DNA from 3 places in the Thioalkalivibrio sp. ALE11 genome. Region 1 is predicted to be linked to each of the others. Evidence: predicted binding sites of a transcription regulator. Region 1 holds the regulator's gene; each other region holds the start of a gene.
What was found. Region 1 encodes sigma-54, which starts transcription at its own class of promoters, with help from an activator protein. Its sites were predicted from a motif close to TGGCANGNTNCNTGCTT; they were not measured.
Positions count from the first base shown of each region.

Region 2: a site for sigma-54 is predicted at 5,319-5,335, ahead of fmdA (formamidase). Genes of this name have one in related genera too.
Region 3: a site for sigma-54 is predicted at 6,978-6,994, ahead of F620_RS0108585 (HupE/UreJ family protein). Genes of this name have one in related genera too.

Region 1 is NZ_KB906171.1:55,325-65,713, reverse strand. Features, by position in the region: gene trxA (thioredoxin) at 1-176, shown strand, start outside; gene F620_RS0109990 (AEC family transporter) at 276-1,208, shown strand; gene F620_RS0109985 (HPr family phosphocarrier protein) at 1,212-1,484, opposite strand; gene F620_RS0109980 (PTS sugar transporter subunit IIA) at 1,456-1,881, opposite strand; gene rapZ (RNase adapter RapZ) at 1,886-2,773, opposite strand; gene hprK (HPr(Ser) kinase/phosphatase) at 2,779-3,819, opposite strand; gene F620_RS0109965 (PTS sugar transporter subunit IIA) at 3,822-4,286, opposite strand; gene hpf (ribosome hibernation-promoting factor, HPF/YfiA family) at 4,291-4,629, opposite strand; gene F620_RS0109955 (RNA polymerase factor sigma-54) at 4,633-6,162, opposite strand; gene lptB (LPS export ABC transporter ATP-binding protein) at 6,247-6,987, opposite strand; gene lptA (lipopolysaccharide transport periplasmic protein LptA) at 6,984-7,526, opposite strand; gene lptC (LPS export ABC transporter periplasmic protein LptC) at 7,523-8,101, opposite strand; gene F620_RS0109935 (HAD family hydrolase) at 8,098-8,634, opposite strand; gene F620_RS0109930 (KpsF/GutQ family sugar-phosphate isomerase) at 8,634-9,611, opposite strand; gene F620_RS0109925 (calcium/sodium antiporter) at 9,602-10,389, opposite strand, start outside.
Region 2 is NZ_KB906169.1:133,218-143,606, forward strand. Features, by position in the region: gene glnK (P-II family nitrogen regulator) at 51-389, shown strand; gene F620_RS0108480 (ammonium transporter) at 429-1,682, shown strand; gene F620_RS0108485 (ATP-binding cassette domain-containing protein) at 2,009-2,629, shown strand; gene fetB (iron export ABC transporter permease subunit FetB) at 2,620-3,423, shown strand; gene F620_RS14810 (zinc ribbon domain-containing protein) at 3,570-4,091, opposite strand; gene fmdA (formamidase) at 3,976-5,202, opposite strand; gene F620_RS0108505 (formamidase) at 6,107-7,114, opposite strand; gene F620_RS0108510 (sigma-54-dependent Fis family transcriptional regulator) at 7,388-9,016, opposite strand; gene urtA (urea ABC transporter substrate-binding protein) at 9,357-10,389, shown strand, end outside.
Region 3 is NZ_KB906169.1:148,683-158,971, forward strand. Features, by position in the region: gene F620_RS0108545 (AAA family ATPase) at 7-1,131, shown strand; gene ureG (urease accessory protein UreG) at 1,263-1,895, opposite strand; gene F620_RS0108555 (urease accessory protein UreF) at 1,919-2,635, opposite strand; gene ureE (urease accessory protein UreE) at 2,619-3,083, opposite strand; gene ureC (urease subunit alpha) at 3,091-4,797, opposite strand; gene F620_RS0108570 (urease subunit beta) at 4,794-5,114, opposite strand; gene ureA (urease subunit gamma) at 5,128-5,430, opposite strand; gene F620_RS0108580 (urease accessory protein UreD) at 5,445-6,308, opposite strand; gene F620_RS0108585 (HupE/UreJ family protein) at 6,319-6,918, opposite strand; gene speE (polyamine aminopropyltransferase) at 7,262-8,113, opposite strand; gene speA (biosynthetic arginine decarboxylase) at 8,217-10,121, shown strand; gene F620_RS0108600 (YcgL domain-containing protein) at 10,123-10,289, shown strand, end outside.

The DNA.
Region 1 (10,389 bases):
CGACCCTGATGATCTTCCGCGAGCAGGTCATCGTGTTCTCGCAGCCCGGCGTGCTGTCCGCGGCGCAGCTGGACGAGGTGCTGGGCAAGGTGCGCGAGCTGGACATGGAGGCCGTGCGCGCCGACATCGAAAAGCAGCAGCAGGAACAGGAGCAGCAGGCCGGCGGCAACGCCTGAGCCCGGCACCTGCCGCAATAACCTCCCGCGGCCCGTTCCCGGGCCGCTCCGTCCGCCACTCGAACCGACCCTGACAAGCCGACGAGGTCCCTCCCCCCCGTGTTCAGCGTGATGACCCAGATGGGGGCCCTGATCGTTGCCGGGGTCGGCTGGCGGATCCTGCAGCCCGGCGGTCTGGATGCCGAAACCGCCCGCCGGGTCCTCACCACGCTCGTCTATTACCTGCTGCTGCCCGCGCTGGTGCTGCAGGTCCTGTGGACCGCACCGCTGGGTCTGGACTCGGTCCGCATCGCCCTGGTCGCCGGGGCGACGGTCCTGATCACCCTGGCCGTTACTGCCGGTGCGTGCCGAGCATGCACTGCCGACCGCGCCGCGGTGGGCGCGATGCTGCTGGCCGCTGCCTGGCCCAACGCGACCTATCTGGGCCTGCCGATCCTCGACAGTCTGTTCGGCGAGGCGGGGCGCGCGGTGGCCATCCAGTACGACCTGTTCGCCTGCCTGCCGCTGGTGCTGACCCTGGGCGTGGTTCTCGCGCGTCGCTACGGCGATGGTCGCATGCCGGCGGTGCATCCGTTGCGCGGCCTGTTGTCGGTGCCGTCGATCTGGGCCGCCCTCGCCGGTGTCACCCTGAACCTGGGCGGGGTGCCGCAGACGGTCTGGCTGGAGGAGTGGCTGGGACTGCTGGCGGATTCGGTGTCGCCGCTGATGCTGTTCGCGCTGGGCCTGGCACTGGTGTTCCACCGCTTTCACGGACACGACGCGCGACCGCTGGCGGTCGTCGTGGTGATCCAGCTGCTGCTGGCACCGGCGGTGGCGCTGGGGCTGGTGTGGCTGCTGGGGATGGAGGGGATCCCCGCGACCGGAACGGTGCTGGAGGCGGCCATGCCGGCGATGGTGCTGGGGCTGGTGTTCTGTGACCGCTTCGGGCTGGATACGGGGCTGTACGCGGCCGCGGTGACCCTGACCACGGCCCTTTCGCTGATTACCCTGCCGCTGTGGTTCGCCCTGGCCGGCGGTCTTCTGGGGGGGTGAGCCTCAGGATTCCTCGCCGAAGCGGTCCGCGACCAGTTCGGTCAGGGCATCCAGCGCCGCCTCGGCATCCTCCGCGCCGTCGGTCCGGATGGTGATCTCCGAGCCCTGGGCGGCGGCCAGCATCATCACCCCCATGATGCTCTTGCCGTTCACTTCCTGATCGTTGCGGGCGACGGTGACATCGGCGGTGTACTGACTGGCGAGGCTGACGAACTTCGCGGCGGCCCGGGCATGCATGCCCAGCCGGTTAACGATGGGAACTGCGCGCTGCGGCATCGCTGGATTCCTGGTCGCAGAGAAGGATTCCGTCATGGCCCCCGGACAGCGCCTTGTTGACCAGTTCGCTCAGGGGCAGATGGCGGTAGTTGAGTACGCGGACGAGCATCGGCAGGTTGACGCCCGCGATCACGCGCGCGTTGTGTCCGCGCGCCACGCGGCTGGCCACGTTGGCCGGCGTGGAGCCGAACATGTCGGTCAGGACCAGCACACCGGCACCGCTGTCGAGGGTCTCCATGCGGGCGCGGGCCTGCGCCTGGATATCGTCCGGATCGTCGCTTTGCGACATCGCCATGGACTCGCAGTCCTCGGGCAGGTCTCCCAGCATGCTCTGCGCGGTCTGCAGGAGTGTATCGCCCAGGTTTTGATGCGTGATCAGGATCAGACCGACGCCCATGGAACTACTCCGTTTCAGGGGAGAGAGAATCGAGCTCGCGATGACGGGTGCTAACAGTAACATGTTCCCGTTCGCGCCACGCAGCTGCCAGCCGTTCCACAAGGTAGACCGAGCGGTGGCGCCCGCCGGTACAGCCGATGGAGACCGTGGCATAGCTGCGATGGTCCGCCACCAGCCGCGGGATCCAGGTGTCGAGAAAGCCGTGGATGGAGTCGAACATCGCCCCGACCTCGCCATGGCTGTCGAGGAAATGCGCTACCGCCGGATCCAGCCCGGTCAGTGGCGCCAGTTCGCGCTCGTAGTAGGGGTTGGGCAGACAGCGCACGTCGAACACGAAATCGGAATCCAGCGGCGAGCCGTGCTTGAAGCCGAAGGACTGGAACAGCAGCGACAGGCCGGCGGTCTCGCGGCTGCCGACCCGGGCCCGGAGCGTGCGCGCGAGGTCGTGCATCGACAGCCGGCTGGTGTCCACGGTCAGGTCGGCCTCCACCGCCACGTGCCCCAGCCAGGTCCGTTCCATGCCGATCGCTTCCACCAGCGGGATGCCGTCGCGTGCCAGCGGATGGCGTCTGCGGGTCAGGTGGTAGCGACGCAGCAGGACCTCGTCGGAGGCATTGAGGAACAGCACCTCGACCTCCAGGCCCGATCCACGCAGCTCGCCCAGCAGCTGGCCGAATCCGCTGAGGGCGTCGAGGCCCGAACGGACGTCCACGCCCACGGCCAGATGGCGGTCACCGCCGGTGTCGTAATGACCGCTGCGGACCTTCTCCACCAGTTCCGGCAGCATCGGCAGCGGCAGGTTGTCGACACAGAAGTAGCCGGCGTCCTCCAGGGTATGCAGGGCGACGGTCTTGCCGGAACCCGACAGACCACTGACCAGCAGCAGACGCATGTGGGTCAGCCCTCGGGATCGGGGTTGGGAACCGTGGTGCTGGGCCCGCCGATGTGGAAGATGGATTCCTCCTGCTGATCCTCGCCCATCTGGCGCCGCTGGCGGGCGCGCAGATCGTCCCCGGCGATGTAGCCCTGCATGTGCAGCAGGTGATTGCGGACCGCGGCCTCGATCATGACCGCGATGTTGCGCCCCGGCGCCACCGGCAGGCTGATCAGCGGGATGCGCAGGCCGAGGATCTCGCTCTCGCCGCGGCGCCCGTTCAGGCGGTCGTCCGGCACCGGCGAGGGCTCGTTGTGATCGCGCAGATCGATGATCAGGCGCAGATACTTGCCGCCCTTGATCGCCGAGTCGCCGTACATCGCGCGGATGTTGAGCACGCCCAGGCCGCGCACCTCGAGCAGGTCCTGGAGCAGGGCGGGGCAGTGTCCGCGCACGATATCCGGGGCAATGCGCGCGAACTCGGGGGCATCATCGGCGATCAGCCGGTGGCCACGCGAGATCAGCTCGAGTGCGACCTCGCTCTTGCCGACGCTGGAAGCCCCCGAGATCAGCACGCCGATCCCGAGGATCTCCATGAACACCCCGTGGCGCACCTCGAAATGGGCGAGGCGCTGCTGCAGGAAATAGCGCAGCAGCGCGATGACTTCGTGCGATGAGGTGCGCGTGCACAGGATCACCGGCAGCGGGTCGTCACCTGTGTGCGGCATGCGCGGGAACGGGCAGGTGTCCTCGGCGAAGATCACCATGGTGGTGCCCGTGCGGGCCATTTCCAGCACCAGGTGGTCACGCTGCTCGTCGGACAGGCCGGCGATGTAGCGGGCCTCGTAGTCGCCGATGACCTGGATGCGGTTGGGGCGGATCAGGTTCAGGTGGCCGGCCAGCGGCAGGTCGCCATCGCCGAATCCCAGGAGTTCGCGGTCGCCCGCGGCTTCCTCTCCGTGGACGTAGCGCAGATCCAGACGGCTCCCCATCGCCCGCGTGAGCGCGGCGATGGTGATGTTGCTCGCGGTGCCGTCGGCTGCCGCTTCCGCCCGGTCGGCCATGGTCAGGTATCTCCCAGGGCCCGGGTGAGGGCCTGCTGGACCCCCGCGCTGTCCGCGGCGCGCCGGATGCCGGCGAGGGTGTCCGGCTGCGACAGCCCGCGCGCGAGCTGGGCCAGCAGGTCCAGGTGTTCGCTGGTGGCCTCTTCCGGCACCAGCAGGGCGATCAGGATGTCCACCGGTTCGTGGTCCATGGCTTCGAAATCCACGCCCTGATCCAGACGCAGGACCGCGATGCGGGGCGTATCCAGCTCGGCGAGACGGCCGTGCGGGATCGCCACGCCATGGCCGAGCCCGGTGGAGCCCAGTTTTTCGCGGGCCGACATGGCTTCGAACGCGGCACTGGCCGCCAGTCCGTCCGCGGCCCCGTCCACCAGCAGATCGGCGAGGGTTTCCAGCGCTCGTTTCTTGCTGGAGCAGTCGGTTTCCAGTCCGATGCGCTCCGGGGTGATGAGCTCGGCCGGATTCATCGGCTTACTCGGGTTGTTCGCGGTTGCGCTGGGCGCCCTCGGCGCGATGATGATCCTTGACCTTCTCCTTGTGCTTGATCAGCTGGCGGTCGACCTTGTCGATCAGGCCGTCGATGGCGGCGTACATGTCATCGTGGCTGGCCTCGGCGTGGATGTGGTTGCCGCTGACCTGCAGATTCGCTTCCGCCTTGTTGTGCAGCTTCTGCGTCTTCTCGTGGTTCAGCACCACGTGCACGTCGATCACCTTGTCGAAGTGGCGTTCCAGCTTCTGGAATTTCTCGTTGACGTAGTCGCGCAGGGCGTCGGTGATGTCGACGTGGTGTCCGGTGAGATTGATCTGCATGGGTCAGGCTCCTTTCGGTTTGCTTCCGGTCGGCATGGCGGCCATCTGGCGGCGTTCGCTGGAGGATGGCAGGTTCATGCCCTCCCGGTATTTGGCCACGGTACGCCGGGCCACGTTGATGCCCCGATCCGCCAGGATCTGGGCGAGGCGGGAATCGCTGAGCGGTTTGCCCGGCGTTTCCTCTTCGATGAGTTCGCGGATCATGGCACGAATCGCGGTCGCGGAGCATTCCCCGCCGTCGCTGGTGCCCACGTGACTGGAGAAGAAATACTTGAATTCGAACACCCCGCGGGGGGTGTGCATGTATTTCTGCGTGGTCACCCGCGAGATCGTGGACTCGTGCATCTCCAGGGCTTCGGCGATGTCGCGCAGGATCAGCGGCTGCATCGCCACCTCGCCGTGTTCCAGGAACCCCTGCTGGCGTTCGACGATCGCTCGCGCCACGCGCAGCAGGGTGTCGTTGCGGCTGTGCAGGCTCTTGATGAACCATCGCGCCTCCTGCAGCTGATCGCGCATGAAGGCGCTGTCGCGGGCATCGGAGACCTGGCGGACCATGCCGGCGTAGAGGTCGTTGATGCGAATGCGCGGGGCGATCTCGGGATTCAGGTCGACCTGCCAGCCCCGGTCGGTATGACGCACGTAGACATCCGGGACCACGTATTCCGGCGGTGTCTCGCTGATCTGGGCGCCGGGGCGCGGGTTGAGCGTGCGGATCAGGTCCAGCGCCGCGGCCAGCTCGTCGCCATCGCGTACGCCGCTCTGGCGCTGCAGGGCCTTGTAGTCACGCCGGGCAAGGGCGTCCATGCCGTGTTCGAGGAGCGCGCGCGCCGCCTCGCGCGAGGGCGCGTCCGGCGCCAGCTCACCCAGCTGGACCTCCAGGCACTCGCGCAGATCCAGCGAACCGACCCCCAGCGGGTCGCAGTGCTGCAACCAGTGGCGTACGGCCTCGACCTCGTCGGTGTCGACGGGGGGTTCTTCACTCCGGCTGATGGTCTCGGCCAGGGTCTCGACGTCGCCCTCGAGGTAGCCGTCGCCGTTGATGGTGTCGATCAGGGCGGCGCCGATGCGCTGGTCGCGCGGGGTCAGGTGCGACAGATGCAGCTGCCACAGCAGGTGATCCTGCAGCCCGCCGCCGTCGTCGTCCGAGGTGTTCTCCAGCGGGTCGCGGTCGTCCGGACCGCGCGGGCTGGCGCTGGCGTCGTAGATGTCTTCCCAGCGGCTGTCGGTCACCAGCTCGTCGGGGATGACGTCCTCCGAGCCGCCGGCATCCACCGTTTCGCCGGTGCGGGCGGCGTCGCTGCCGCTCTCGCCGTCGTCGGTGTTCGCGTCGCTGGCAGTGTCCGCGGTGTCCCCCGCGTCGGCACCGAGTTCGTCATCCTCGGCCTGTTCCAGCATGGGATTGCTTTCCAGCGCCTGCTGGATCTCGGCCTGGAGCTCCAGCGTCGACAGCTGCAGCAGCCGGATGGCCTGCTGCAGCTGCGGCGTCATGGTCAGCGTCTGACCGAGCTGCAGATTCAGCCCGGGCTTCAGCATGAGTTGGGAAAGGCGTTGGTCACCATAAGTGAATAGTAATCCCTTGCTGCGGGCTTGTGCACCGTCCGGGTGCGGCGGTCGGTGTCACAGGCGGAAGTTTTCGCCGAGGTAGACCTCGCGCACGCGGGCGTCGGCCAGCAGTTCGTCCGGCGTGCCCGCGCTCAGCAGGCGCCCCTCGCTGAGGATGTACGCGCGATGGCAGATACCCAGGGTCTCGCGTACGTTGTGATCCGAGATTAGTACGCCGATGCCGCGTTCGGCCAGGTGGCGGATGACTGCCTGGATCTCGCCGACCGAGATCGGATCGACCCCGGCAAACGGTTCGTCCAGACAGATGAACTGCGGATCGCCGGCCAGCGCGCGGGCGATCTCGGCGCGCCGCCGCTCGCCTCCGGACAGCGCGATCCCGGGGCTGTGGCGCACGGTCTCCAGCTGGAATTCCTCGATCAGGGCGTCGCCGATGCGGCGGCGCTCGTGGCGGTCGAGTTCCGGGCGCAGTTCCAGCACTGCCTGCAGGTTGTCCTCGACCGACAGGCGGCGAAAGATCGAGGCCTCCTGGGGCAGATAGCCCAGCCCGGCGCGGGCGCGTTCGTGGATGGGCGCCCGGGTGATGTCGCGCCCGCCCAGGGTGATGCGCCCGGTATTGGGCCGGATCAGTCCGACCAGGCTGTAGAAGCAGGTGGTCTTGCCGGCTCCGTTGGGTCCCAGCAGGCCGACCACTTCGCCGGGCACCAGGTCCACATCCATCGCGTCCAGCACGGTACGCTGGCCATAGCGCTTGCTCAGCTCGCGGGCGACCAGATGGCCGTCGGCCGCGGGGGTCATGGATCGTCCTCGCGTGGCTGCAGGCGGATGTGCACGCGCTCGTCATCGGTGTCGCCGCGTTCGGCGCGGATCACGTCGCGTTCGAGATCGTAGGTGATGCGCTGCCCGCGGGCATCCTCGGCGGCGGTGATGACGCGTGCCTGTTCGGTCAGGATCACGCGTTCCTCGTCGAGGAAATAGTCGATGCGCAGCCCCTCGGCGATGCGCGTCTCGCCGGTCTCGGGATCGGGCGACTCCAGGCGTGCGGGCTCGCCGTGGGCCTCGATCTCGTAGGGGCGGCGCTCGCGCATGTGCACGATCACGCGGTCCGCTTCCAGCGTGGCATCGCCGCGCACCACGATCACGTCGCCGGTGTAGGTGCCGGTGCCCGCGCGTTCGTCCATCTCGGCGTGGTCCGCGGTGATCTCCACCGGCAGGGCATCCTCGCGGCCGGTCGCCGGCAGGGCCGCCAGGGACAGTGCGAGTACCCCCGTCACGGCAAGCAGCAGGGCCGGTCGGCGGATGCCCGCGCGGCGATGTTCGGTTGTGGCCGGGTTCATTCCGGGCGGTCCTCCTGCGGCAGGTCGCTGTACAGCGTGTAGACCTCGGCGAGCAGCCCAATGGTATCCGCTTGCGGGTCGGCGCGCAGGCCGGTGCCCCGCTGGAACAGTCCCGGCTGTTCCAGGGTGCTCGGGGCCGACGAAGTCGTCAGCCGGGTGTCCAGCGCCACGCGCACGTCACGTGACTCGATCACCGTGCGCACGCGCTCGTCGCGTTCGGGGCGCACGCCGCGGGTGTGGCCGAAGGTATGCAGGAGTTCGCGATCGGGCTGATGTGCCGCGCGCGGGGCGCGCCAGGTCCAGTTCAGGCCCCGCTGGTCCAGCAGATCCAGCTCCGGGTCATCGATGAACTGGACCGCATCCCGGTCGTATTCGCGCAGCCGCGACCCCTGCAGGCGGTGGGTGGGCCGCCCGTCCTCGCCGGTGACATGCGCGGTAAACCCCTCGATCTGCAGCGTGGGTTCCGCGTCGGCCGCGGGTTCGGCGGGCGGCTCGGCCGCTGCCGGCCCGGCGAGCAGGCATCCGGCGGCCAGCAGCCGGGCGGCGAGCGGGGCGCGGCGGGGATCCGGGGTCATGCGTGCAGGTAGCTTTCGAGCACGGCCTCGAGGCGGCCACGTGCAGCCAGCAGGTCCTCGCAGACTTCGCGGACCGCGCCGCGCCCGCCACCGGCCGTGGTGACCCATTGCGCGTGCTGGCGCACGAACGGATGGGCGTCGCCGACCGCGATGCCCAGGCCAACCCGGCGCATCGCCGGCAGATCGACCACGTCGTCGCCGACGAACGCGGCCTCGTCGGCGCGGTGCCCGGTCTGCTGCAGCAGTTGCGTCAGTGCCTCCCCCTTGTCCCGCCGGCCCTGGATGCAGTGGCGGATGCCGAGATCCTGCAGGCGATGTTCGACGACCGCCGACTGCCGCCCGGTCAGGATCGCGACCTCCAGGCCTTCGTCCATGGCCATGCGCAGGCCGTGGCCGTCACGGCTGTGGAACGCCTTGTATTGTTCGCCCGCGTCGCCGAGGAACAGCGCGCCGTCGGTCAGCACGCCGTCGACGTCCAGGATCAGCAGTCGGGTGCCGCGCTGCAGGCCGGCGAGATCGATGTCGTCATGCATCAGGCCACCCCCGCGCGCAGCAGGTCGTGCATGTTGATCACCCCCTGCAGTCGGCCGTCCGCATCGGCGACCGGGAGGGCGTTGATGCGGCGGCTTTCCATCATCTCCAGGGCCTCCGCGGCCAGCCAGTCGGCGCGCGCGGTGTGCCCGCCCCGGGTCATCACCTCGCCAATGGTCAGCGTCTCCAGGCTCTCGCCCCTGTCCAGGGTGCGCCGCAGGTCGCCGTCGGTGAAGACCCCGAGGATGTGGTCGTCCGTGTCGCTGACGATCACCAGTCCCAGCCCCTTGCGGGTGATCTCGAACAGCGCGTCCTTCAGCGGCGCCTCGGGCGCGATGCGCGGGATCGCCTCGCCGGTATGCATGATGTCGCCGACGTGGATCAGCAAACGCCGCCCGAGGCGGCCGCCGGGATGCGAACGGGCGAAATCGTCGGCGGTGAAGCCGCGCGCATCCAGCACCGCCACCGCCAGGGCATCGCTCATCGCCAGCGCCGCGGTGGTGCTGGAGGTGGGGGCCAGTCCCAGCGGGCAGGCCTCGCGTTCCACGCTGACGTCCAGATGGACGCTGGCATCGGTGCCAAGGCGCGAACCGGGATTGCCGGTCATCGCGATCAGCGGGACGTCGAGGCGCCGGATCAGCGGCAGGATGGTCAGGAGCTCGTCGGTCTCGCCGGAGTTCGACAGCGCGATCACCACGTCGTCGCGGGTGATCATGCCGAGATCGCCGTGGCTGGCCTCGCCCGGGTGCACGAAGAACGCCGGCGTGCCGGTGGAGGCGAGGGTGGCCGCCAGCTTGCTGCCGATGTGGCCGGACTTGCCCATGCCGGTGACCACCACGCGCCCGCGGCAGTCGAGGATGTGGCGGCAGGCCGCGAGGAAGGCGTCGTCGATGCGCGAGGCGAGGCCGCGCACCGCATCGGCTTCGTTCTCGAGGACCGCGAGGGCGAGCTTGCGGGTGGTTTCGGGGTTCAGATCCATGCCGGTGCCGTGATTGCGAGAGTCACAAGGTAGCCGCTGAAAGCCAGCAGGAGAAGGGCCCCGTGCCAGCGGGTGATGCGGCCGGCACCGAAGCGGGCGGCCAGCAGCACCGCCACGGTCAGGGCCAGCATCACCGGATAGTCACGGGTGAGCACTGCGGGTTCCACGGCCAGCGGCGCGATCACGGCGGGCACCGCCAGCACCGCCAGCAGGTTGAACAGGTTGGAGCCGACGACGTTGCCGAGGGCCATGCCGGTTTCGCGCCGCAGTGCGCTGGCCACGGTGGTGGCCAGCTCCGGCAGACTGGTGCCGATCGCGACCAGGGTCAGGCCGATCAGCAGTTCGCCGGCGCCCAGGGCGGTGGCGATCTCGACTGCCCCCCAGACCAGCGCCTGGCTGCTCGCCAGTAACGCCACCAGACCGCCGGCGAGCCACCACAGGGCCGCCGGGAGACCGCCGGGCGTGGCCGCCGGCGGGCGCGGGGTCAGCCCGGGGTCGGACTCCGGGGGCGCACCGGGGTGGCGGGCCGCGCGGATCATCCAGACCACGATCGCGATCAGACCGGCCAGCATGATCACCCCTTCCGCCCGCGCCAGGCGGCCGTCCAGCAGCAGCAACAGCACGCCCAGTGTGGCCAGCAGCAACAGTGGCAGTTCGCGTCGTACCAGCCCGTGACCGGCGATGACCGGGGCGATCAGGGCGGCCAGTCCGAGCACCAGTCCCAGGTTGGCGATGTTCGAGCCGATTGCGTTGCCCACCGCCAGCCCCGGCGCTCCCT
Region 2 (10,389 bases), on a different contig from region 1:
AACCCCAATGGCGGGCTTGCGGTGAGCGGGTCCGCCCCAAGGAGTGAACCATGAAGATGATTACTGCCGTGATCAAGCCGTTCAAGCTTGATGATGTGCGCGAGGCGATGTCCGAGATCGGGGTGCAGGGCATCACCATGACCGAAGTCAAGGGTTTCGGTCGCCAGCGCGGCCACACCGAACTGTACCGCGGTGCCGAATACGTCGTGGACTTTCTGCCCAAAGTTAAGCTGGAAGTCGCGGTGGACGACAGCCTGGTGGACAAGGTGATCGAGGCCGTATCCAAGGCCGCGAGCACCGGCAAGATCGGTGACGGAAAGATTTTCGTATCGCCGGTCGAGCAGGTCCTGCGAATCCGCACGGGTGAAACCGGAACCGAGGCGCTCTGAGCGCCCTTCCTCGGTCCTACTGAATGAGGTAATCCGACAATGGATATCGAACAGCAAGTCGTCGAGGTGGCTTACGCCCTTGACACCTTTTACTTCCTGATGGCCGGCGCACTGGTCATGTGGATGGCCGCGGGCTTTACCATGCTCGAGGCCGGGATGGTGCGCACCAAGAGTGTGGCCGAAATTGCAACCAAGAATATCGCCCTGTATTCGATCGCCAGCATCATGTACATGCTGATCGGCTACAACATCATGTACAGCGACGGGCTCACCTCGTTGATCCCGGGCCTGGGCTTCTTTATTACCGGTGACAACGCCGTGTCCGAGGTGCTGGGCAGCGGTGGCGACATCTACTACTCCGACCGCGCGGACTTCTTCTTCCAGGTGGTGTTCGTGGCCACCGCGATGTCGATTGTTTCCGGGGCGGTCGCCGAACGCATGAAGCTGTGGGCCTTCCTCGCCTTCGCCGTGGTCCTCACCGGCGTGATCTACCCGATCCAGGGCTTCTGGAGCTGGGGCGGCGGCATGCTGGACCAGATCGGCTATCTCGACTACGCCGGTTCGGGCATCGTCCACTTCACCGGTGCCGTGGCCGCGCTGGCGGGCGTCCTGCTGCTGGGGGCGCGCAAGGGCAAGTACGGCAAGGACGGCCAGATCAACGCGATCCCGGGCTCCAGCATGCCGCTGGCGACGCTGGGCGTGCTGATCCTCTGGCTGGGCTGGTTCGGCTTCAACGGCGGTTCCGAGCTCAAGGTGTCCGACGTTGAATCCGCGAATGCCGTGGCGGCCGTGTTCACCAACACCAACCTGGCCGCGGCCGGGGGCGTGATTGCCGCGCTGATCACCACCCGTCTGATGTTCGGCAAGGCCGATCTAACCATGGCGCTGAACGGCGCGGTCGCGGGCCTGGTGTCCATCACCGCCGAGCCGCTGATGCCCAGCCCGTTCCTGGCGATGATCATCGGTGCCATCGGTGGCGTGATCGTGGTGTTCTCGATCGTCGCGCTGGACAAGCTGAAGATCGACGACCCGGTGGGGGCGATCTCGGCCCACGGCACGGCCGGCATCTGGGGCGTGCTCGCGGTCCTGCTGTCCAACCCGGATGCGACCTTCGTGGCGCAGATCGCGGGTCTGCTTGCCATCTTCGTCTTCGTCTTCGTGGCCAGCCTGATTGTCTGGGCCATCCTCAAGGCGGTGATGGGTATCCGCCTGAACGAAGAGGACGAGGATGTGGGCGCCGACATCGCCGAGTGCGGTCTCGAGGCCTACCCGGAGTTCACCGGGAAGCAATAAACCCTCGTTAACCTAAACTGGGGTCGGGCCACAGGCCCGGCCCCGACATCGTCTCCTCCGACGCCGACAAGACAGTCTCCCAGGACTTGGATGTTGGCCTTTGGGCGCCCCTCACCGGGCGCCCTTTTTTTGGTTCCAGAACTGTGGGAGCGGGCCCGCCCGCGAAGCCCCTGCCCGCGCCGAATAGTGCGATCGACATCTACAGAGGCAATCCGTCACGGCGGAGCGTTCTTCTCGCAGCAAGCAGCGCCTGCCCGTCCGGCCATTCATCCCGCTGCCCCGGCTTCAGTTACGATCGCCATTTCGCCGCACCGGAACCCTTTCGCATGGATCGCCTGCTGGACGTTCGCCAACTCAAAACCGCACACCTCGGCCCGCTGGACCTGGCGTTGCAGCCTGGTGAACTGGTCCAGGTGACGGGCGCGTCGGGTTCCGGCAAGTCGCTGTTGTTACGGGCCCTGGCCGACCTCGACCCCAACACGGGGGCGGTGACGCTGAACGGTGAGCCGCGTGACGCGATGCTGCCTGTCGACTGGCGCCGCCGCGTCGCGTACGTGCCGGCCGAAACCGCGTGGTGGAGCGAGCGCGTGGACGAACACCTGCCGACCGACTTCTCGCGCGACACGGCCTTGCACCTTTTGGACGAGGTGGCGTTGCCGGAGGCCTCGCTGGAATGGGAGATCGAGCGCCTCTCCAGCGGCGAGAAGCAGCGCCTGGGGCTGGTGCGCGCGCTGCTGAACCAGCCGCGCGTCCTGTTGCTGGACGAGCCCACCGCCAATCTGGATCTGGAAAACACCAAACGCATCGAACGCGCGGTACGTGGGTATCTCGCCGAGGAAGACGCGGCAGCGCTTTGGGTCAGTCACGACACCCTGCAGCGTCAGCGCCTGGGCGGCCGCATCCTGACCATCGCCAACGGCAAGCTGGAGGTGACCACGTGGAACTGATCTCGCTTTCCGCGCTGGATTTGTCGCTGGCGGCCTTGCTGGTCGTCGCGCTGGCAGTGCTGACCGTCTGGGCACGCATGGGTCTGGGGCGCAGCCTGCTGATCGCCGGGGCGCGTACCGTGATCCAGCTGCTCCTGGTCGGGCTGATCCTGCAGACGCTGTTCGACCATGCGCAGCTCGGTTGGGTGGCCTTGATGGCGGTGATCATGCTCGCCGTGGCCGGCTACGAGGTGATGGCACGCCAGCAGCGCCGCTTCGCCGGGCTGTGGGGCTATGGCATCGGTGCCGTGACCATGTTCATCTCGGCGTTCGCCGTCACGGTGCTGGCGCTGACCACCATGGTCGGCCCGACCCCCTGGTGGGAGCCGCAGTACGCGATCCCGCTACTGGGCATGCTGCTCGGCAACACCATGACCGGTATTGCTCTGGGGCTGGACCGCCTGACGCAGACTGTCTGGCGTGAGCGGCGCACGATCGAGGGCCGACTGGCGATGGGCGCCTCCTGGAGCGAGGCGGTCACCACCATGCGCCGCGAGGCCGCGCGCTCCGGCCTGATGCCGACCATTAACGCGATGGCGGCCGCCGGCATCGTCAGCCTGCCGGGCATGATGACCGGTCAGATCCTGGCCGGCGCGCCGCCGGTGGAGGCCGTGAAGTACCAGATCCTGATCATGTTCCTGATCGCCGCCGGTACCGGCTTCGGCACCCTGGGCGCGGTCTGGTTCGCCTCCCGCCGCCTGTTCGACGCCCGCGAACGCCTGCGTCTAGACCGTCTCAAACTCGGCCGATTTTAAGGTTTGCCGTGCCTGGTGTATCCCGCTGGGCAAGGCTGGAATAGGCCGCTCGGCTCCGGCTTATCAGGCAACGAGACAGAAGCTGCCGCCCCCGGCATGACGGTAGGCGGCAGTAGGGAGAAGAGTATCTGATTCCGGACTGATGGCTAATGCCCGAGCATCCAGGGGCGGGCGGTCTTCTTGGTCTGCTTTTGCAGAGGCGGGTGGGTAGTAGTTTCGCCTGCCTTTTTTTCCGCGCTGGTTTTCTGGGTGCCACAGGTGTGGGTTCCGCTACAGCCACATGAGCTCCGTCGGACTTTCTTTGGTGCGTGCTGGCTGCGCTCGTTGCGTTCCCAGCGCTGACGGTTCGATGGGTCCATTAGTGACAGCCGTGGGGCGGTGATGACGCGGGGCGCGTCGGTCCCGCAGGTCGGGCAGACACACGGCGCGGATGACTCGGCGATGCGTCCGAAATCGGAAAAGTCGCCGCAGTTTGGACACTGGTAGTCGTATAGGGGCATTGGAGTCTCCGTGAGGAATACCCGGCCCGTAAGACGGGCCGGGTATTGACAGTCAGGTGGCGATGCAGGTGTCGACGTCGTCGCCGATCTCGACGGTCGGTCCGGAGTCAGAAATATGGATATCGAACTCGAAGATCTCGGACGGCAACCAGAGAGTGGCGCATACATTGGGAATGTCCACGATGCCGCTAATGTGGCCCTCGACAGGAGCGGTACCCAGGATCGAGTAGGCCTGTGCGCCGGAGTAGCCAAAATTCTTCAGGTATTCGATCGCGTTGAGACAGGCCTGTCGATAAGCAATGTGGGCGTCCAGGTAGTGCTGTTTGCCCTGTTCGTCCACTGAAATTCCTTCAAAAATCAGGTAGTCGCGGAAATGGGGGTCCACCTGGCTCGGCTGGAACACCGGGCTGCTGATGTTGTATTTCTCCATGCCGCCCTTGACCAAACCCACCTTCAAGTCGATAACGCCGGCCATCTCGATCGCGCCGCAGAAAGTGATCTCCCCGTCACCCTGCGAGAAATGCAGGTCACCCACCGACAATCCTGCTCCTTTAACGTAGACCGGGAAATACACGCGGGATCCGCGCGACAGATTCTTGATGTCGCAGTTACCCCCGTGCTCACGGGGTGGGACGGTGCGCGCGCCTTCGCGAGCCGCGCGTTTGGCTGCGTCGCCTTGAAGGCCCCCCATCAGAGCAGTGTCTTCATACGGCAAAGTGGCCAGCGGGGGAACTCGATCAGGGTCGGTGTCCACGAGGGCTTGCTCCCGCGTGTTCCACTTCTCCAGTAGTTCCCGGGAGGGCAGTGTGCCGATCAACCCGGGATGGATCGTACCGGGGAAGCGAACCTTCGGGATATGGCGGGAGCTGGTGTAGATCCCATGAAAATCCCAGATTGCCTTGCGGGCATCCGGATAGTGCTCGGTGAGGAATCCGCCTCCATTTTCCCGCGCGAACAAGCCGTTGAACCCCCAAAGCTGATCCGGGCGCGGCCCCACGTCCAGGATGTCGACGACGAGCAGATCGCCGGGTTCTGCACCTTCGACCGACACAGGACCGGTCAGGTAGTGCACCTTCGTCAGGTCTACATCGCGAATATCGTTGGCGGAGTCGTTATTGCCAATCTGCCCGCCCGTCCAATCACAGCACTCCAGGCGAAATTCATCGCCCGGCTTGACGTGCACTGCCATCGGGATATCCGGATGCCAGCGGTTGTGCGGTTTGATGTCTTGTTCTTCCGGGGCCTTGTCGATGTCGTAGGAAATCAGGGTTTCCGCCATGAGTCTCTCCAATGTCAGGGTTCCAACGCGCTCCGGATCCGCCTTACGCCCGGAGCGAGATGCTGGGGGGTGCCAGCTACGCAGCCGGCCGGTGGCTCGCTTGCGCAGGAGATTTCTAGCGAAAACCGTGCCAACCCTGGCGGGTGACAGGACCGGGGACCCGCAATCGAGGACAGCGACCGGCGTTGAACGGGGCTCTCGGTTCGGTGACCTTCAGCAAGCCTTTGTCGAACCTGCTGCGCCGGTTATCGCCGGCGACATTGTCAGGACAAGATTGCGTTCGACGGAGCGAGTCCGCGAATCCGCCGGGAACCCGGAGAGACAGTAGCGTCAACGGAACAAGACGCCCTGGAGAAAAGTGTCTATGCCTGTACCATTATCCGAGCTCGCGGCTCGAGCAAACGCTCTGCACGAAAACTCCTGTTTCTGAGTTCTACTCAGCGACAATCGGTTCATCGCTATGTCCGAGCGCTGATCAGTTTTTCGTGGAAAAACGCGGCGTGAAATGTTTGATTACTCTCGGGCCTGTGGAGCCGAAACGCATTTGCGTTTAAAGAGGTCGCCGCCTGTCGGATTTGATTCGTTTCATGGGGGGCTGCCTAATCGCCCGGAAGCGCCGTGTTCCGACCCTTCTCGTCAGGGCCGAAAACGGCTGCGGTCGGAAACAGAGATATCAAAAATACCCGACAGTGGAGGCGCTGGTGCGCCCACAGAGCCGTTGCCGTGGAGAGGCCTATCGAAGGCACTCTCCACAGCAAAGCTTCAGCAATGGATGAGGAAACTCTTTACTCAGCGTTTATGATTTATCCAGCCAACCCGGCCGCCTCAGCGCGCGAGCCCGGAAGGCTTGAATAACCGGAGAATTATCTATTCAAGGTGAAGCCTCTTGTTCATGCTTTCGGGGCTACTTCGGCATCGGGCCGAGCTTGACGCCCTCCGGGTAGTATTTCCAGCCGTCTCGGACCTTCACTTTTTCATCCCACGGCAACTTGTAGGTCCCGTTCGCGAGATCGTTTACCCAAGTCAGATAGTTCTGGGAACCGCCGCCGGGCTCGGCAACGTAACCCCGGCAGCCCAAGTTGAAGATGTTGTTTTCTAGAGCCCAATGCTCGCGGGCCTTGTCGACGAGTCGCGGGAACAGCTCTGCCGTGACGATCTCCCAGGGATTCCGGTGGCCCTGCTGGATCACGTTGCCGTCGTAGTTGCATACCGTTCCCTCGCCGAAATAGTAGAAAACGCCGTCGTAGCCCGCGAGGTTGACCGAAATGCTGTACATCAGGTTTTGCCATGCATTTGTGCGGTTCGTCCAAATCCACTGATCGTTCACCTGGGTGGAATACCCCGAAATCCGGATGTAAACGTTTGCCCCCTTGTACGCCGCCTCCCGGGCGAGTTCCGGGAACATGCCGTCGTGGCAGATGCAAACGGCCAGTTTTGATCCCTTTGGGCCGTCGCAGACTGGCATGCCGAAGTTGCCCGGAGACCACGGTTCGATAGGAACCCATGGCTGCAGTTTACGGTAGTGGAGAGCGATCTCTCCGTTGTTGTCGATGATGATTGCGGTATTGTAGGGCGGTTTTTGAGGATCCTCGTTTTTTTCCATCAAGGAAAAAACGCCCCAAACGTCGTTTGACTTGCAAGCTTCCTTGAATCGGCCAATCTCCGGGCTGTCGATGGTGAGCAGCATTTCATCGTAGGTCCAGATCGCGGTGTTAAGACCTTGGGTTGAATATTCCGGAAAAACGATCAGGTCCAGGTCCGGGTACCCGGCTTTCGTAGACTTCACTGCATTGCAGATCTGGTCCACCTGCGTCTGAATATCTTCTGGTCCCTTGATGACTGGCACCGGGTACTGAATCATGGCTGTGAGTAATGCTTCGTCCCATGCGCTGACGCTGCCTGTGCTTGCCATTGTTTACGACTCCTCAATTTCGGGCTTGAAGGTTTTTCGACGGTCCCGATTCGTTCACGGGTTGGATTCATTTCGAGCCGTTTCATTCCAGGAGTTCCTAGCGGACATGAAACGGTATAACGTTGCATGCTAGAAGCGTGCCAATTCGGCGGGGGCCTCGTTCGAAGGCTCGTTTAGGCGGTTCGGTTCGGTTTGGCGGAACTTCGAGGGAGGGTCAAAGTGTGCCAATGGCGAGCAATGGCGAGCTTTGTCATTTCGGGTGTCGTCGGGTGGTTAACGTCGCCTCACTTCAAGCCCAAGTTTTTCGATGCGATAACGCAACTGGCGAAGGGAGAGATTGAGGCGTCTGGCTGCACAAGATTGGTTCCCTCTGCACTGATTTAGGGCGTCGAGGATCTGTTTTGCATCTTCCTGGCGCACCCATTGGTAACGACCGACCTCGTTTTTCGTGGTGGATCCGTAGTCGAACGCCGGTGGGCTGGAAGACTGGGGTGTCGGCGCCTCGGGGAGGCGCACGCTGCCCTGCTCGGTGAGAATCTGCTGGATTTGCGTTCTTTGGATGTGGTCGCTCTCCGCCATCAAGATGGCGCGTTCGACGACGTTCTGCATCTGGCGAATGTTTCCGGGCCAGCCATAACGTTCCAGCGCCGCGAGAGCCTCGGGGTGCAAGGCGACATTGCGCTGGTAGCGGTGGTTGAGCTCATTTAGGAAATGCAGTGCCAGAGGTCGTATGTCGCCTCGGCGAGCGCGCAGAGGGGGCAAGTACACTGGCACTACATTGATACGGTAAAACAGATCGAGCCGGAAACCTCCGGTATTGACGTGCTCCTGCATATCTTCGTGGGTTGCGGTGATGAGCCGGAAATTGACAGGGACGGGGCTGGCGGCGCCAATTGGATCGACCTGGTGCTCCTGCAGCACCCGCAACAGCTTGGACTGCAGCTGCAGTGGCATGTCGCCGATCTCATCCAGAAACAAGGTGCCGCCGTCGGCCTGCAGGATTTTGCCCTTTTTATTCCCCGAAGCCCCTGTGAAGCTGCCTTTCTCGTGGCCGAATAGCTCGGATTCGAGCAAGTCGGGAGGTATCGCCGCGCAGTTGATGCAGATGAACGGTCGGTCGGTTCGCTCGCTCTGCTGGTGGATCATGCGCGCGAACTTTTCTTTGCCGGTCCCCGACTCCCCCAGAAGCATGACGGCCGCATCGCTGGGTGCGACCTGTATGCATTGCTTGACCGCGTCCAGGAGGGCCTCGCTGGAGCCGACAATCCCGTGGGCCAGGCTCTTTTGAAGCATCCCCTCCATCGTCACCGAGTTGCGAAGACTCTGGTTCTCTCTGATCAGATGTTCGGTCTCCTTGCGGATGAATTCGCCAATCCGCATGACCTGACCGATCGCCGATGCGGCGACCTTCAGGGTCGCAATATCCGCTTCGAACGGGGTTTCCTGGCCACCTGCTTTCTGTACAGAAAGTACCCCTACGGGGGTCCCTGATTCCAGGATCGGCACTGCGATGAATGCGATCCGGGTTGTGTCGTTATGTGGGCGTTCAGTGATCCGCTGCAGATACAAGGGCTCGCGGTCGATGTCCGGGACCAGCCCCGTGGACCCAGTACGCATCACGAAGCCGGTAACGCCCTCGTCATAACCAACCGAGAACGCCCCTTCGCGTAGACGAGCGTGGGTCAGGCCGTAGGAATAGCGGACCTCCAGAACCTCATTTTTTTGGTTGGGCGCCAGGACTCTCCCGCAGTTGAGCCCGAGAATCTGCGAAAGCAACCGCAGAATCCCTCGCACGGTGTGCGGTGGGTCCAGCGGGCGATCCAACAACTTGGCGATCTCCTGCTGTATAGAGAGCTGCAGACGCAGTGTCTCCCCTGCGACTACCCGTTGCGTCTTGTTCATGGGCCTGTTGTACACATGTCCGGTGAAGGGGGCGAGGTGGCCGCATGCAGGATTCGCGCCGCTTCTGGCGGGTTTCGTCGCCACGGGTTCGGCACTGCGTTTGCACCGGCATGTGTCATGGGTGTGAGCCATTTCGGGGCGGATCGGGGGTTGCGTGCACCGATAAAGAGCAAGCCTCCCGTTGTACTGAGCATGGTGTGGGGGGCTGGGAAATCCCACTGATACATGCCCTTGGTGAACATTGTCAGTGGTTGGCACAGGCATTGCAGACGTTCCGTTGCGGTTTCGAAGGCCGCGTTCAACGTGTGCTCCAGATCCAACCAAACCAAGGTAGATGACAATGACGGATATCAAGAAAACCTTCAGCCGCCGCAAGCTGCTGAAGTCGATGGTCGCCCTGCCGATCATGGCTTCGGGCATCGCGGGCTCGAAGTCCCTGTTTGCCAAGCCGGCCACCTCCGAGATCAACACCACCGGCTTGGCCGTGACCGATGACACGGTCAAGGTCGGCATCCTGCACTCGCTGACCGGCACCATGGCGATCTCCGAGACCGGGTCGGTCGAGGCCGAGACCCTGGCCATCGAGCAGATCAACGAGATGGGCGGCATCCTCGGCCGCAAGCTCGAGATCATCACCGAAGACGGCGCCAGTGACTGGCCGACCTTCGCCCAGCGTGCGCGCAAGCTGCTGCGCGAGGACAAGGTCGCCTCGATCATGGGTTGCTGGACTTCCGCATCGCGCAAGGCGGTGCTGCCGGTTCTCGAGCGCGAGAACGGCCTGCTGTACTACCCGACCTTCTATGAAGGTCTCGAGCAGTCCCCGAACGTGATCTACACCGGCCAGGAGGCCACCCAGCAGGTCCTGGCCAGCCTGAACTGGCTGTACAACGAGAAGGGTGTTCGCTCCTTCTATCTGGTGGGCTCCGACTACATCTGGCCGCGCACCACCATGAAGATCGCGCGAATCCATATCGAACAGCACCTCGACGGGGCCTCGGTGGTGGGCGAGGACTATGCGCCGCTGGGCCATACCTCGTTCGGCTCCATGATCAACCGCATTCGCCTGCGGCGTCCGGATGCTATCTACGGCGCGGTGGTCGGCGGTTCCAACGTCGCGTTCTTCCGCCAGCTCGTTTCCGCCGGCCTGGACGGCAGCAACCAGACCCTGCTGAACCTGGCGACGACCGAGGACGAGGTGCTGGGCATCGGCGGCGAGAATGTCGAGGGCTTCTACTCCAGCATGAAGTACTTCCAGAGCCTGGATAACGAGAACAACCAGGAGTTCGTGCGCGCATTCAAGGATCGCTGGGGCGAGGACAGCGTGATCGGCGACGTCACCCAGGCTGCCTATCTCGGCCCGTGGCTGTGGAAGG
Region 3 (10,289 bases), on a different contig from region 1:
GAGGTAATGCCATTTATTAACGACCGTCTTGCGGATACCGAACGCCGACGGATGGAGACAGAGCGCCGGATCGATGCGGGAAGGGATCGCAGCGGCGCCTCCGTGGCCACAGGAGAGGGCGGCGGGATCGAAAGCCGCTATCGCTTCGACGTGGACGCGATCATGTCTGCGATTCGCCGGGAGATCCTGGGCCAGGACGATGCCGTCGCGGCTGTCGAACGCATGCTCCGGATCGTGCGGGCCGATATCTCCGACCCGCACCGGCCGTTGCATACCGCGTTGTTCCTGGGCCCGACCGGGGTCGGCAAGACCGAAATCGTGCGCGCGCTCGCGCGGGCTCTGCACGGTGATGCCGAGGCCTTCTGCCGGGTCGACATGAACACCCTTTCTCAGGAGCACTATGCGGCGGCCCTGACCGGGGCCCCGCCGGGTTACGTCGGCAGCAAGGAGGGCACGACGCTGCTCGATCAGGAACGCATCGAGGGCAGCCTGCGCAAGCCCGGCATCGTCCTGTTCGATGAGCTGGAGAAGGCCTCCGACGAGGTCGTGGGGGCGTTGCTCAACGTGTTCGACAACGGGCTTCTGACTACGGCGTCAGGAGAACGTACCTACAGCTTCCGCAATACACTGGTGTTCATGACCAGCAACCTCGGTGCCCGCCGTCTGCAGAAGGACGCGGAGCGGCGCCAGGGCTGGCTCGGGCGCTGGTGGTCGCGCGGCCCACTGCGGGAGCGCCAGTACCGGCTGGTCGAGCGCGAACTGCTGGGCCGCTTCGCGCCGGAGTTCGTCAACCGCATCGACAGTATCTCGGTGTTTCAGTGGCTGGATGGCGATACCCTGAACGAGCTGGTGGACCTCGAGTTAGCGCGCCTGAATCGACGTCTGGAGAAACACCGGGTGGAACTGCGGCTGACCGAGTCGGTGCATCGCCAGGTGCGCGAGGCCGGATACGACCGCAAGTTCGGGGCCCGGGCCATGCGTCGCGCCATGCGCCATGTCGTCGAGGCCCCGCTAGCGGAATATCTGCTGATCACGCCCAATCCTGACTCAGAGCCACGGGTCCTGGAGGCGATGCCCGGCCGCGACACGGTCAGCTTTCGTCGCCTCGGCATCGCGCCCGCCAACGCGTAGGAGGCGAGCCCTCTCGCCGATCGGGCATTGCCAACTCCTCGCCGCTTGGGGGGCTGCGTGATCTAACCCCCCATAGAGACTGCCTCGCAGGCGAAGCGGAGCTGTCTCGTTTGGGCGCTGCGGGGCGCGCCTCAGCCGGCGCGGGCCGGGCGCTCCAGCATCCCGTGTTCGATAATGAAATCGGTGACCGCCTCCAGACCCTCCCCGGTCTTCAGGTTGGTGAACACGAACGGGCGATCCCCGCGCATGCGCCGGCTGTCGCGGTCCATCACCTCCAGCGATGCGCCGACGCCGTCGGCCAGGTCGATTTTGTTGATCACCAGCAGATCGGAGCGGGTCACGCCCGGCCCGCCCTTGCGCGGGATCTTGTCGCCGGCGCAGACGTCGATTACGTAGATCGTCAGGTCCGACAGTTCCGGGCTGAAGGTCGCGGAAAGGTTGTCACCGCCGCTCTCCACGAATACGACCTCCAGATCAGGAAAACGGATCCCCAGGTCGGCGAGCGCAGACAGGTTCATCGAGGCATCCTCGCGGATTGCGGTGTGTGGGCAGCCGCCCGTTTCCACGCCGACGATGCGCTCGGCCTCCAGGGCGTCGTGGCGGGTCAGAAACTCCGCGTCCTCGCGGGTGTAGATGTCGTTGGTGACCACGGCGATGCTGTAGGTGTCGCGCAGGCGCTGGCACAGGGCCTGCAGCAGGGCGGTCTTGCCGGAGCCGACCGGTCCGCCGATGCCAACGCGCAGTACGCGGGGATTCAGTGACATGGGGTTCTCCTGATGATGGGTTCCTAACTCCGGAACAGGCGTGAATACTGGGTTTCGTGTAGCGCGCTGGCAATCGCGACACCCGGGGCGGTGCCGCCGATCGCGTTGTCCTCGCGGGCGAGCCCGGCACGAGCCGCCGTGCCGATCGTCGAGGCCAGCTGGTAGAGCAGCCGCTGCCCGGCGGTTTGGCCCAGCGGGACCAGCTTGATGGCGGCCGCCACCTGGTTCTCGCACCAGGTCCAGAGGCAGGCCTCGGCGCCCTCCCCGATGGCGATATCCCAGCGCGCGAGCGCCAGCGCCAGCAGCGTGGCCCAGGTCGCCTCGGGATCGCGGGTCCAGGGCTCGGCTTCGGGCAGCTCCAGTTCGGTCAGCAGGCGCGCCAGCGCCTGACCCAGCTGGCGATCCTCGTCCCGCAGTTCGCGGGTCTCGCGACTGGCGCTCAGCCAGGCGCTCAGCCGGGCGACTGCGTCGAGGTCCTGGGTCTGCCATGCTTGGTGGAGGCGTTGCAGCATGGGGATGTCGACCCGACTCAGGGTGTGGTCGAGCTGGCCTTGCAGCCAGTCGGCGACCGCGGCCTCGTCTTGTACCCAGCCGGCCTCGATGGCCCATTCCAGTCCGCCGGAGTAGCTGTACGCACCGACCGGAAGCGCGGGGCTGAGGAGTTGCCAGAGCCGTCGCCGGGCCAGACCGGGGTCTGTCAGGCCCGGGTCCGTCAGGCCTAGATCAGTGCGAGTGGCCATGGCCGTGGCCACCGTGCGCATGGCCGTGCCCGTAGGCACCCGCCTCCGGCTCGAACGGGGCGTTTTCGAACATCGGATCGAGTCCGATGCCCCGCAGCATGTCGTCCAGCACGTGGTCGTGCAGGTAACGCAGCCGGCCCGGACCAATCTGCAGGGCAATATGGCGGTTGCCGAGGTGGTAGGCCGCCCGCGCGAGCAGCAGGGGGTCTTCGCAGTACACGGTGCTGACCGGTTCCGGTGCGGCACGCACCGTGACCCACTCGCCGCTTTCGGCGCGCAGGGCGGACCCGTCGCGCAGCATGCCGCCCCGCTCGAGGAATACGCCGACCTCGTCGCCGGTGTCGAGGGTGGCCCGGAAGCGGCTCTTCATCCGGGTCTCGACCGGCAGATGCAGGGTTCCGGTCACGGTGGTCGGGGCGCTCTCGGCGCGTTCGATCAGGCGAATCATGGGGACCTCAGAACAGGAAGTAACGCTGGCTCAGCGGCAGCTCGGTGGCGGGTTCGCAGGTCAGAAGCTCGCCGTCGGCACGGACCTCGTAGGTCTCCGGGTCCACCTCCATCTTCGGCAGCCAGTCGTTCAGCCGCATGTCCTGCTTGCCGATCTCGCGGCAGCCGCGGACCGCGACCAGCCTTCGCTCCAGACCCAGCTGGTCGCCGATCCCGGCGGTCAGGGCGGCCTGCGAGACGAAGCTGACGGAGGTGCCGGTCATGGCCGGGCCGTAGCTGCCGAACATCGGCCGGTAATGCACCGGCTGTGGCGTGGGGATGGAGGCGTTGGGGTCGCCCATCGGGGCCGAGGCGATCATCCCGCCCTTGATGATCAGCGCCGGCTTGACGCCGAAAAAGGCCGGATCCCACAGGACCAGGTCGGCCAGTTTGCCGGGTTCGACGGAGCCCACTTCGTGGGCCATGCCGTGCGCCAGAGCGGGATTGATGGTGTATTTGGCGACATAGCGACGTGCGCGGAAGTTGTCGTGCTCGGCCGGGTCGCCGGCCAGCGAGCCGCGCTGGCTCTTCATCTTGTGGGCGGTCTGCCAGGTCCGCAGGATGACCTCGCCCACGCGTCCCATCGCCTGCGAGTCCGAGGCGATCACCGAGAACGCACCGAGGTCATGCAGGATGTCCTCCGCGGCAATGGTCTCGCGCCGGATCCGGCTCTCGGCGAACGCGACGTCTTCCGCGATCTGCGGATCCAGGTGGTGGCACACCATCAGCATGTCCAGGTGTTCGTCGATGGTGTTCACCGTGAACGGCCGCGTGGGATTGGTGCTGGACGGCAGGACGTGGGCTTCGCCGCAGGCCCTGATGATGTCCGGGGCGTGGCCGCCGCCGGCGCCCTCGGTGTGATAGGTGTGGATGGTGCGTCCCTTGAACGCCGCCAGGGTGTCTTCGACAAAGCCGGATTCGTTCAGGGTGTCGGTATGGATGCAGATCTGGATGTCGTGCGCGTCGGCGACGGACAGGGCGCAGTCGATCGAGGCCGGGGTGGTGCCCCAGTCCTCGTGCAGCTTCAGGCCCAGGGCCCCCGCCTCGACCTGCGCGTGCAGGGCGCCGGGTTCGCTGGCGTTCCCCTTGCCCAGAAAGCCCAGGTTCATCGGGAATGCCTCGGCGGCCTTCAGCATCTGCTGGATGTGCCAGGGTCCGGGGGTGCAGGTGGTGGCGTTGGTTCCGGTGGCGGGTCCGGTCCCGCCACCCACCATGGTGGTGATGCCGGAGGTCAGGGCCTCTTCGATCTGCTGCGGACAGATGAAGTGGATATGGGCATCGATGCCACCGGCGGTCAGGATCCGGCCCTCGCCGGCGATGACCTCGGTTCCCGGACCGATCACGATGTCGACGCCCGGCTGGGTATCCGGGTTGCCGGCCTTGCCCACCGCGTGGATCCGGCCCTGCTTCAGGCCGACATCGGCTTTGACCACGCCCCAGTAGTCGAGGATGACCGCGTTGGTGATCACGGTGTCCACCACGGCTTCGTCGTGCCGCTGGCTCTGGCCCATGCCGTCGCGGATCACCTTGCCGCCGCCGAACTTGACCTCGTCGCCGTAGACGGTCCAGTCGCGCTCCACCTGGATCAGCAGCGCGGTGTCGCCGAGGCGCAGGCGGTCACCGGTGGTGGGGCCGAACATCTCGGCATAGGCGCGGCGGGGAATGGTCTGGCTCATTGCGCATCTCCGTCCAGCGGGCCACCGATGCGGCCCTGGAATCCGAACACCCGGCGCTCCCCGGCGTAGGCCACCAGCTGCACGCTGCGGGTCTGGCCCGGTTCAAAACGCACGGCCGTTCCCGCCGGTATGTCCAGGCGGAAGCCTCGCGCGCGCTCGCGGTCGAAGCGCAGGGCGTTGTTGGTCTCGAAGAAGTGATAGTGAGAACCGACCTGGACGGGCCGGTCGCCGCTGTTGGCCACCTCCAGGGTGACGGTCTCGCGGCCGGCGTTCAGGGTGATGTCGCCGTCCGCGGGCAGGAGTTCACCGGGGATCATCGGGCACTTCCTCTTAACGGATGGGTTCGTGAACGGTGACCAGCTTGACCCCGTCCGGGAAGGTCGCCTCGACCTGTACCTCCGGGATCATCTCCGGGACGCCTTCGAGTACGTCGTCACGGGTCAGCACCTCGCCGCCCAGGCTCATCAGCTCCGCGACCGAACGGCCGTCGCGGGCCCCCTCGAGGATGGCGGCCGAGATCAGCGCCATGGCCTCCGGGTAGTTGAGCTTCAGCCCGCGCGCCTGGCGGCGTTCCGCCAGCAGGGCGGCCGTGAACAGCAGCAGCTTGTCTTTCTCGCGTGGGGTCAGTTCCATGGATCTTCCGGTGGTCAGGTGTTCCAGATACGGGGGGTGCACGGGGGCCGCCCGATGACCGGCTCGCGCAGGAAGGCCCAGGCCCGCTGCAGCAGCGCGCGCACGGTCTCCGCGCCATGGCCCAGACAACGCAGGAACAGGACATCCCCGATTCGTGAGATGCCCAGGCGCAGGGCGTCGGGCGTTCCGAGATGCTCGCGCAGTGCCGGTTCGAGTCCCTCGGGAACCGGGGTGGCCACCAGCTGGCCCACCACGGGGAAGCCGTCGAGGCCCCAGGGACGGCTCAGCAGCGGATCGCCGTGGACCAGGTCGAGGCGGTCATGTACCAGCGGTCGGCCGTCGCGCTCGATCCACAGATCCTGGGTGCACGCTCCGCCCTCGTAGTGGTCGCCGTGCGCCGGGCGTCCCAGGCACAGGACATCCCAGGTGCACAGGCACGCGCCGGGTCCCAGACGGAAGTGGTTGTGCAGCGTCACGCGGGAGCGACCGTGCAGGATGGTTTCCGTCGGCAGGAACTCCAGACTCGCGTCGGGCCCCACCGTGAAGCTTTGTTCCTGGCGGGCGCTGTCCGCCCGCGTCCGGTAGAACTTGGCCGCGGCAGGGGTGGTGAGCAGAGCCCGGCTGCCGGCGTCCAGCTCCGCTTCCAGCTGCAGGCGATCGCCGCCGGCGACGCCCCCCGGGGGATGGATCACGTAGCAGTGGCAGACGTCGCCTTCGGGGAAGAAGCTTCGCTGCACCAGCAGAGGGCCCTCGTGACGACGGCGGGCCAGCCGGGTCCGTCCGCCACGCGAGGCGAAGCCCAGCTCCAGGCGCCCGAGCCATCCGTCCCGGGTCTCCGGGACGGTCTCGGTGGCGCCGGCCAGTTCCACGGGGGTGATGTCCACGCCGCTAGACCACCAGCAACAGATAGACGCTGGTGGCAACCATGGCCCCTCCGGCCGCCTGTCCCACCGGACGCTCGAGATCCGTATCGCGTATCCGGGAGGCGGCCAGTGCACCGGCGGTCAGCAGCAGGGCGCTGGCCAGCAGGAAGCCGGCGGCGAATCTCAGTGCGGACAGGTCGGCCGCCATTTCGGCACCGTGGGCGAAGCCGTGCAGCGCGGCGAAGCCGGCCGCGATCGCGGCGGTCACCACCAGCGGGAGACGCGTGCCCAGAAAGACCAGTACGCCGGTCAGCAAAAGCGAGGCGAGGATGCCGAATTCGACGGTCGGCAGCGGGCCTTGCGCCACGCCCAGGGCGAAGGCGAGCGCCAGAGTGGCAAGTACCGCCGCGCCGGCGGTCAGGGTGCCCGGGAGTCGCTGTGAGCGGGCCATCCAGAACCCGATTCCGAGCAGGACCAGCAGGTGATCGAGGCCGGTGAACGGGTGCAGAAATCCCGCAGCGAAGCCCGCATGTTCGTGGGCGTGGTGCCCGTGGTGGGGATGGGCCAGCGCCATCACGGGCGCAAGAAACAGAACAACGAATGCGATGCAGCGTCGATGCAGCATGGTTCTCCTCGCTTGAATCTCGGTGCGGCGCGCAGGAATGCGCCGGCAGTAATCCGAGTAAGCAGGAGCCATGCCATGGTCGCCCCGAAAGCGTTGCGGAGCGTGGTGCCGGGCCAGGGAGCGCCGGTCTGCGGAGCTAATGTTTCGTCGTGGTGCAGCCCGTTTCGGGGGGCATGCATCAAGATGGATCAGGCTGCCCTGAAAGTGTGCGAGCGCGGGAGGTTTCGAGGCGGTGTCTGCTGATGCCGGGCGGATGCCGGAAGGCGTGCAGAGGCGTTACTCCCGGCTGAAGCCGCCACCCCGCGCCGGCCCGGCGCCGGGGTGGCGGACCGGCGCGGCCGGATCAGGCGAACAGCTTGCGGCGGAAGAATTCCGGGGTGGCGCCGGCGGCGCGGTGGATGGCCGCGTTGTAGTAGTGCGTGACGAACGGGATCTCCTCGGCGGCTTCCTCGCGCAGGAAGGCGACCGGGGCGTCCTTGGAGGCGATGGTGCAGGTCCACCAGCCGGAGGGGTAGGTGGGCTGCGGGAAGTGCATGGTCAGGGCGTCGATGAAACCCGCCATGCGCATACTGTCGTGCATCGGCCGCAGGATGCTGTCGGTATGCAGCAGCGGGGATTCGCTCTGCTGCACCAGCAGGCCATCGGAGCCCAGCGCCTTCACGCAGTCGCGGTAGAAATCCGCGGAGAACAGCCCTTCGGCCGGGCCGACCGGGTCGGTGGAGTCGACGATGATCACGTCGATGGAGCCGGGGTCCGCGTCCTTGATGAACTGGATGCCGTCATCGAACAGGAGTTCGGCGCGCGGGTCGTCGTTGGCGTCGCACAGCTCGGGGAAGTACTGCTCGGACAGGCGGGTCACGCGTTCGTCGATATCCACCTGCGTGGCCTTTTCCACCTCGTCGTGCTTGAGTACCTCGCGCAGGGTGCCGCAGTCGCCGCCGCCGATGATCACCACGTTCCTCGGTGCGTTGTGCGAATACAGGACCGGATGCGACATCATTTCGTGGTAGATGAAGTTGTCGCGGCCGGTGAGCATCACGAAGCCGTCGATCACCATCAGGTTGCCGAAGCCGGTGGTCTCGAAGATCTCGATCTTCTGATAGGGCGTCTGCTCCTCGTGGAGCTTTTTCGTGATGCGCAGGGACATCGCGATGTCCTTGTCGGGTTCGCTGAACCAGTGGTCGTCGAGTGCCATCGGGCGGGCTCCCCTTGTGCATGGGTGAACGGTAGGATGCGCCGCCATGATAGTGCCCTGTATCCTGCGGGCAACTCCGACCTTCCCCAACCGCGGAACCGCCATGTCAGCCACGTCCTGGACCCTGGATGATGCGCGCCGTACCTACGGCATCGATCACTGGAACGGGGACTTCTTCGAGGTCAATACGTCCGGGCATGTCTGCATGCGCCGTCCGGACTGGCCGGAACACCCCGGCGTGGATCTGCACGCGCTGGCCTGCCGCCTGCGCGAGGAGCACGTGGGCCCGCCGGTGCTGGTGCGCTTTCAGGACGTGCTCGACGGTCGCGTGCGGCGCCTGTCACGCGCCTTCGCCCGGGCGGCCGAGGAGCTGGATTACCACGGCGACTTCACCGCGATCTATCCGATCAAGGTCAACCAGCAGCGTTCGGTGGTCGAGCGCATCCTCGCCGCCGGCGATCACGCGGATGCCGAAGGCCACCGGCCGCAGGTGGGTCTGGAGGCCGGCTCCAAGCCGGAGCTGATCGCGGTGCTGGCGCAGTCGCGCCCCGGGTCGGTCATCATCTGCAACGGCTACAAGGACCGCGAATACGTGCGCCTGGCCCTGATCGGGCGGCAGCTTGGCCACCGGGTGTACATCGTGATCGAGAAGCCCTCGGAGCTCGAGGAGGTGATCCGCCAGGCCGAAGCCATGGACGTTTCGCCGCTGCTGGGGCTGCGCGTGCGCCTGGCGTCCATCGGCAAGGGCAAGTGGCAGAATACCGGCGGCGAGAAGGCCAAGTTCGGCCTGTCCGCCGCGGACGTGCTGGCGATCCTCGAGCGCCTGCGCGGGCTCGACTGGCTCGACCGCCTGCAGCTGCTGCATTTCCACATGGGGTCGCAGATCGCCAATATCCGCGACATCCAGAACGGCATGGGCGAGGCGGCCAGCTACTTCGCCGCGCTGCACGAGGCCGGGGCCGGCATCCGCGTGGTCGACGTGGGCGGCGGCCTGGGCATCGACTACGAGGGCTCGCGCTCGCGCAACGAGTGCTCCATCAACTACTCGGTGGAGGAATACGCCCTCAACATCCTGCGCCCGCTCAGCCGCATCTGCCACGAGCACGACCTGCCGATGCCCGAGGTGTTCAGCGAGTCCGGGCGTGCCCTGACCGCGCATCACGCGGTGCTGATCACCAACGTGATCGACTGCGAACCGGCCCCCGGGGACGGCCCCGTGCCGCCGCCGGCCGCCGACGAGCCGCCCGAGATCGCGACCCTGCGGGCGCTGCTGGAGGACAGCGTGCGTCCGCCGTCCGAGGTCTTCCACGACGCCGCCTGGCATCTGGCCGAGGTGCAGGCGCAGTTCGCCCGCGGCCTGCTTTCGCTGGCCGACCGCGCCCGCGCCGAGGCGCTGTACTTCGCCCTGTGCCAGCGACTGCTGGTGGACCCGGATGCCCTGCCGGCCGAGATCCATGCCGAGCTGACCGACAAGCTGGCGGACAAGGTCTTCTGCAACTTCTCCGTGTTCCAGTCCATCCCCGACACCTGGGCGATCGACCAGATCTTCCCCATCATGCCGCTGCACCGGCTGGATCAGGCGCCCACGCGCCGTGCGGTGCTGCAGGACCTGACCTGCGACTCCGACGGCCACGTGGAGTACTACGTGGAGCGCGAAGGCACCCACACCACGCTGGCCCTGCACGAGTGGGAGCCCGCACGGCCGTATTATCTGGGGATCTTCCTGGTGGGGGCCTATCAGGAGATCCTGGGCGATCTGCACAACCTGTTCGGCGACACCGACACGGTCAACGTCGAGCTCACCGCCGACGGCGGCTACCGTCTGGTCGACCCCGAACGCGGCGACACCGTGGACGAACTGCTGTCCTACGTGCACTTCGCCCCCGACGACCTGCGCCGCGCGTTCCGCGCCCGCATCGACGCCGCCGGCCTGCGCGGCGAGGCGGCCGGGCGGCTGCTGGCGGAACTGGAACACGGCCTGACCGGCTACACCTATCTGGAGGACTGAAATGCAGTGCTACGTCTATCGCGCCACGCGGCGCGCCGACACCTATGTCTATCTGCCGGAGAAGGACGATTTCTCCGATCTGCCCGACACCCTGATGAAGGCCCTGGGCAGCCTCGAATTCGCGCTGGAGTTCGAGCTGACCCCCGACCGCACCCTGGCGCAGGAAGA